2 regions of the Arthrobacter sp. LAR12-1-1.1 genome follow, and region 2 is predicted to be linked to the other one. Evidence: riboswitches for the same ligand, from Rfam matches in the RefSeq annotation. Region 2 holds a riboswitch; the other holds the start of a gene.
What was found. Region 2 has a riboswitch for cyclic di-AMP ahead of MRBLAR12_RS21435 (hypothetical protein). Riboswitches for the same ligand answer to the same signal wherever they lie in the genome.
Positions count from the first base shown of each region.

Region 1: it holds a riboswitch for cyclic di-AMP, as region 2 does, so the genes downstream of both, MRBLAR12_RS18735 (M23 family metallopeptidase) here and MRBLAR12_RS21435 (hypothetical protein) in region 2, are expected to answer to the same signal.

Region 1 is NZ_JBEGIG010000045.1:22,055-25,451, forward strand. Features, by position in the region: gene serC (phosphoserine transaminase) at 1-485, opposite strand, end outside; gene MRBLAR12_RS18730 (metal-dependent transcriptional regulator) at 846-1,541, shown strand; cyclic di-AMP (ydaO/yuaA leader) riboswitch at 1,687-1,906, shown strand; gene MRBLAR12_RS18735 (M23 family metallopeptidase) at 1,911-2,732, shown strand; cyclic di-AMP (ydaO/yuaA leader) riboswitch at 2,870-3,039, shown strand; gene MRBLAR12_RS18740 (NlpC/P60 family protein) at 3,335-3,397, shown strand, end outside.
Region 2 is NZ_JBEGIG010000067.1:82,681-86,077, forward strand. Features, by position in the region: gene MRBLAR12_RS21425 (response regulator transcription factor) at 1-214, shown strand, start outside; gene MRBLAR12_RS21430 (sensor histidine kinase) at 236-1,882, shown strand; cyclic di-AMP (ydaO/yuaA leader) riboswitch at 2,051-2,210, shown strand; gene MRBLAR12_RS21435 (hypothetical protein) at 2,210-3,040, shown strand; gene MRBLAR12_RS21440 (bifunctional glycosyltransferase family 2/GtrA family protein) at 3,189-3,397, shown strand, end outside.

The sequences.
Region 1 (3,397 bases), on a different contig from region 2:
ACGCGCTGGACGGGGGCAGCCACGCCGGTTGAGGTTTCGTTCTGCGGCCACGCATAGACGTCGACGCCGGCCTCCGCCCGGGCGGAGGGGCGGGTGCCGGGTTCGGCCTTGATAATGGAGGACTCGGCGAGGAACGGCGCCTTGTTGGTGGCCGAGGCAAACTTCGAGCCGAACTCGCCGAAGGACAGGTGCTGCGCCTTGTTCTCTACGAGTCCGAAGCTGGCGATGTCCCAGAACGCGGTGGATCCGCCCACACCGAGCACGACTTCATAGCCTTCGGGCGCGCGGAAGAAATCGCTGAGGCCGCTGCGTACCGAGCCGACCAGGTTTTTCACCGGTGCCTGGCGGTGCGAGGTCCCCAGCAGCTTCGCCGATGCCGCGGCGAGGGCGTCCATCTGTTCCGGTCGGACCTTGGACGGGCCGGCGCCGAACCGTCCGTCCTTGGGCAGGAGGTTGGCGGGGATCGTGACGCTCGTGTCGCTCACAGTGGCTCCAATTTTCGGCGGGTTCGTAGCGTGGCTGGGAGGTGGCCTGGCAGGGATGGCTACAACGGACACCCCTTTTTCATTCTGCCTGTTCTATTTTGCCTGTTTCATTCTGCCTGACGGGTCCCGGCGATATGGAAAAAGGCCTGTCACAGTCAGGTCATTGAGACGCCGGGGGCTGCCGGCCTACGGGCGCCGGGAGGGCAGTCCCGGGCCGAACGAAAATTATCCGGAGTAATTCAAAATAGGCTAGGCTGGCATGCGAACGTACGGCGGATCCCGCCAGGGCGCATCCTGCATGCAGCCCGCACGCGGTACGGTGGGAATGACGCAAGGACTGCGCTCGAGGAGCTGAGCTGAATGACGGATCTGATCGATACCACGGAGATGTATCTTCGGACCATTCTGGAACTTGAAGAAGAAAACATCGTTGCCCTCCGTGCCCGCATCGCCGAACGGCTCCGCCACTCCGGCCCCACCGTTTCCCAGACCATCGGCCGCATGGAGCGTGACGGGCTTGTGGTTGTTTCCGGTGACCGGCACCTTGAACTGACCGAAACCGGGCGGAAACGCGCCATCGGTGTCATGCGCAAGCACCGCCTCGCCGAACGACTGCTCGCGGACGTGATCGGACTCGACTGGGCCTACGTCCATGAGGAAGCGTGCCGCTGGGAGCATGTCATGAGCGAACGCGTCGAGCGCCGAATCTTCGAGATGCTCAACCACCCGACAGTTTCGCCCTACGGAAACCCCATTCCGGGGCTGGCAGATCTTGGCGGGGTGCCCAATGGTGCCCCCGCGGACAGGGCGGTAAACCTCCTGGAGGCCATGGCCGGTTACGGTGCGGGTTCGCGGATCACGGTCAACCGGCTCGCGGAGCCGATCCAGGTGGAGCCGGAGCTTCTGGCCCAGCTCGACGAAGGCGGAATCCGGCCTGGCGCGCTGGTCTCGCTGGAGCGTGTGGGGGAGTACATCTCGGTCCGCGTCCCCGATATCGAGGGAGCCCTGGAACTGCCGCCCGAGGTTGCCGCGCACGTCTTTGTAACGGTCGCCTGACCGGCCGCAACGGGCCGGTTGTGGGACGACCCATGAGTTCTGCACAGTTGCGATTACGGATTTATCACCGGGCGGCTTAATCCCCTATAGTTAGTGGCCAGTACCGATACCAAAGCGTTACCTGATCCGAAGCCGAGCCCTGCCAGCGGATTAGTCGCTGAACCACCTTCTGGCAGGGGCGGGGGAACCACTTTCGGCTGCTACTTAAGCAGCCTTGGGGTGAAGTCCGTCAGCGGCAAGCAGCTTCCACCGAAGGATCCCCTGGGGATACCCCTGTGCCTGGCTGCTTGCAACGGCGGACCGGGTCTTTGATCTCTCTGACCCGAATCCGACAGCTAACTTCGCAGGCTCTCCAGAGAGGAACCGTTCTTGACCACCCAGACCGCCAGGGGCCGTCGCCGCGCGACCGGTCCCGCTCCGGAGCCGCGTCCCGTCGTCGCGCATATGGCCGAACGCCCGCGCGACGCGCACCGCGATGAACGGCGTCGCCGGCGCAGTCCGTTCCGTCAGGTAACGGAGTTTGCCTCGGCCAGCGGAGTCGGGCAGAAAGCCGGGATCGCCCTGGCCGCAACTGGTCTGGTTCTCACCGTGACGGTCCCCGTCACGAGCCCCGTGATGGCCTCCAATCCCGGCGGATCCGGCGCTCTCTCGGCCGCCGTTCAGCCGGATGTCACCGCCGCTGCCGCGGCAAAGGTCGACTTCAGCCGCACTGCCGTCACCACGAAGGGCGATCCGGACGGGAAGCTCAAGCAGCTGCTGAGCGCCCAGTCTGTGGGCAGCATCACCCGCGCCGCATCGGCGGGCACACTTGGCGGGCCGCTGGATCAGCTGGTCACGGCATCGCCCTACGGCTACCGCGTCAGCCCCATTACCGGAGGCGCGGGGGAGTTCCACCGCGGCCAGGATTTCGCTGCCCAGTGCGGCACGGCGGTCCATGCAGCCGCCAGCGGCACCGTGACCTTCAATGGATGGCATCCCTTCGGCGGTGGAAACCGGGTGGTCATCGACCACGGTAACGGCCTGGAGACCACGTACAACCACCTGTCCTCTGCCTCGGTCGAGGTCGGCCAGAAGGTATCGCGCGGTGACGTCGTCGCCATGAGCGGAACCACCGGCGCCTCCACGGGCTGCCACCTCCACTTTGAAGTGATGGTCAACGGCGACGTCGTTGACCCCCTCGGCTGGCTCTAACAAAGACGATGGACCACTCTCAGATTCTTGTGACACGCCGTGATCTGAATGTGACATTGGGTCCGGACTCCTGTAGGGTTTGAAGCACGCCAACTTTTCCGAAGTTGGCGCTCTTGAGTGGATTGCCTAGCTCTGCCACCGCTCAAGGTCCGTTCGCATTACATCGTCTGGCAGGGGCGGGGGAACCAATTTTGGCCTTCGAAAGAAGGCCTTGGGGTTAAGTCGCAAAGCTTCCCAGGAAGCAGCGCGGCCGGGTGACTCCCATCCGAATCCGACAGCTCACCTCGTAGGCATTGGGAGAGGCTACTTTCGTGTCTTCACGCCACAATTCTGCGCGCATGCGCACCGGCGAGGCTCTTTTGAGCCCGCTGGAATCCACATCACGTGCCGCCCTTGCCGGCGCCCGGATTGGATCACGTTCCGCAGGCTCATTCTCTACCGAGCCCGGACAGCATGCAGTTTCCGCTTTTGGCGCGTCTTCGCAGTACACCCTTCGCTAAGTAACCCATTTCGGGGCGATCCGGCGTACCCCCAAGATGCCGGAGCGTCCTCAGTCCGTGCCCGAAAGCGCGCGGTCCAAGGATCACGAAAGAGAGAACTTAATGACTACTCGTGCAACTGTTGCACGGCACCGCGCCGAGGTCACCAAGACCAACTCGCTGGCT
Region 2 (3,397 bases):
GCAGTTCGAGCTGCTGCGCTACCTCATGGAAAACCCCAAACGGGTCATCAGCAAGGCCCAGATCCTGGACCGCGTCTGGGACTATGACTTCGGCGGCCAGGCGAACATCGTGGAACTGTACATTTCCTACCTGCGCAAGAAGGTCGACGCCAACCACGCTCCCATGATCCACACGGTGCGCGGCGCCGGCTACGTCCTGAAACCGGCGGACTGATCCGTGCCTTCACTTTCCGGTGTGACACGCGTCCCCGGGCGCGACTGGCGCAACCCCTCCACGTGGCATTTGCGCACCCGGCTGGTTCTCGTCGCCATGGCGCTGCTCGTGGCTATCTGCGGCGCTGTGGGACTGTTCAGCTACGCCTCCATGGACTTGTTCCTGACCCGGCAGCTCGATGACCAGCTCGGCCAGGCTTCGCACCGCTCGAGTGAGTTCAGCCGGCCCCCTGCCGGCAACCCCAATGGCAGGCCGGATCCCTTAGACGCGCGGGGACAAAGGGTCGGCACCCTCATCGCCCGGATTGAGAACGGCAACGTCAGCAGTGCAGGCTTCCTGGCCACCGACGCCACCCGCGCCTCGCTGTCATCGGAGGACGACCAGATCCTCCTGGGACTACGCACCGACGGTCTCCCCGTTGATCGCTCGCTGTCATCCGGCGCCTACCGTCTCGTTGCCACGCAGACCCCATATGGCGACACCATTGTCACCGGGCTTCCCCTTGCCGATAAACAGAGCACCCTGACCTCCCTTGTCTGGACCATCACTATTGTGTCGCTTGGCGGAATAGTTCTGATCGGCCTTGCCGGGACTGTGCTCATCCGCCGCACCATGAAGCCGTTGGAGCAGCTCTCCGAGGTGGCCACCCAGGTTTCCCGCCTCCCGCTGGACGCCGGCGAGGTGGCGCTCGGGGTGCGCGTCCCGGCGTCGGCCGCCCACCGCGGAACCGAAGTGGGCAGCGTGGGCTACGCGCTGAACCAGATGCTGGACAACGTCTCCAATGCCCTCGAGGCGCGGCAGGAGAGCGAGATGAAGGTTCGGCAGTTCGTCGCCGATGCCTCGCACGAACTCCGAACCCCGCTGACGGCCATCCGCGGCTACACGGAGCTGATGCGGATGACCGAGCACTTCACTCCCGACGGCCAGAGATCCCTCGCGCGCGTGCAAAGCCAGTCCGAGCGGATGACCACCCTGGTGGAGGACTTGCTGCTGCTGGCACGCCTGGACGAGGGACAGCCGCTCAAGATCTCCGACGTCGACCTCACCCAGTTGGCCATCGAGACGGTGAGCGATGAGAAAGTCATGGCCCCGGACCGCATCTGGCAGCTGGAGCTTCCGGAGGAACCCGTGGTGGTGCGCGGTGACGCGACCCAGCTTCACCAGGTCCTCGCCAACCTCCTGTCCAATGCACGCAAGCACACGGACCCCGGAACCAAGGTGGTTACGGGCGTCATGCGTTCGGCTGACGGCAGCGCCATGGTCACTGTGACGGACAATGGCCGCGGCATCGCCCCCGAATTCGTCGGCCGGGTCTTCGCCCGCTTCGCACGTGCCGACGCGGCGCGCACCAATCCCGCGACCAGCGCCGCAGCCAGCGCCGCAGCTAACTCAGCCGTCGCGACGGCGGGGGCCCGGTCCGGGGGCGCCGTGCGCTCGGCATCCGGCGCTGCTTCCGGTGCTGCTTCTAGTGCCTTTGGCATGGCAGCCGGAGGCAGCCATGGTCAGGGAACGGCGACTGCCGCGCCGACCTCGGAGGGCACGAGCGGGTTGGGCTTGTCCATTGTCCATTCGATCGTGGAGGCCCACGGAGGAACAGTCGAGGTCACGTCCCGGCCTGGCCGCACGGAGTTCGCCGTGCGGCTGCCCGCGGCGCCGCCGTCGGCGTAGCCACCCACAGGCCCCCACCCGGACGACCGGCGACTCCGGCGCAAGCCGACACCCCGCCGTTGTGACTCCTGTTACCAAAATGTGACTTAAGCGGCCGGGTCCTGTAGCGTCTTTGGGGTGCGCCGCCATTGGTGCCGCATATCCGGACGGACGCCAAACTCTGCCGCTTCCCGGATTCCGCTGGACCAGGCAGAGGCGGGGGACCCAGAGTTCCCGGGCATTCTGCTTTCATGCGCCCTCGGGGTGAAGCCGACACGTGAGTTTCCGTGCGGCCGGATGACCTCATCCGAACCCGACAGCTAACTCCGCCGGCGTTGAGAGGCCACCATGACTGAATTCCAAGTACAAACGCGCCCTGACGGCGATTCCCATTCCCGTTCCACCAAGTCGCGCCACCGCGCCGAACCGGCCACGCAGGCATCCGCCCTGTCCAGGCTGGCCACCGGCCTCGGCATCACCGGCCGCCGCGCCGCCGTCATCACCGCCGCCTGCGCCATGCTGGTGGGGGGCGGCGCTGCCAGCCAGGCGGCAGAGCCGGGGAGCCCGGGCACGAACGTTGGAAGCAGCCAAACAGCCACCACCGCCGACCCGCTGGCCAAGCTCAACTTCGAGCGGGCCCAGGTGGCTGGGCCGACCGCTCCAGTGGAAAAAAACGTGGCACCCCAGATCTCGCAGGTTAAGGCCGTCGAAGCGCTGATCCAAGCACCCGCTGCTCCCGTGCCGGCTCCCTCAGCCCCCGCTCCTGCACCGGCTCCTGCAGCCGCTGCGGTTCCCGCCCCGGCTCCGGCCCCCGCTCCCGCACCGGCCCCGGCAGCTGCCCCGGCTCCCGCAGCTGCGCCGGTCGCAGTCGACGACCCCGCCGGGGCCCAGGCCTACGCCGCGGCCCAGCTGGGCAGCTATGGCTGGGCACCGGGCCAGATGCAGTGCCTGCATAAGCTCTGGACCAAGGAATCGGACTGGAAGACGACTGCCACCAACCCCAGCAGCGGCGCCTACGGCGTGGTCCAGTCCCTGCCGGCCACGAAGATGGCGAGCGCCGGCGCCGATTACATGACCAACTACCGGACCCAGATCAACTGGGGCCTGAACTACGTCAAGGAACGCTACGGCTCCCCCTGCGGCGCCCTGAACTTCCACTACGCACACAACTGGTACTAAACCGGCACTAACCGGCCTCCACAGAAGGCCCCGGATCCACATGGATCCGGGGCCTTCTTGTGTGTCGGGGGCGGACCAGCCGGACTTCCACAGCCCCCGCACAGCTTGACCCTAAAGCCCTCATATGGGCCGCCGGGAAAGTTGAGCCATGACATTCACAGACCAGGCCACAGGAACCCTGCTCCGCTCCACGGCGACGCCGGCCAGCCCGGCCGCACGGCCGGGGCCTGCCCTGGCCGAAGCGCTTGGCCCGGGCACGTCCGCCGGGGCGCTTGCCGGCCCGGGCGGCCGGCGCTCAGCCATTGACACGCGCGCCAACACACCCCTGCTGGACGTCACCATTCCGGTCTTCAACGA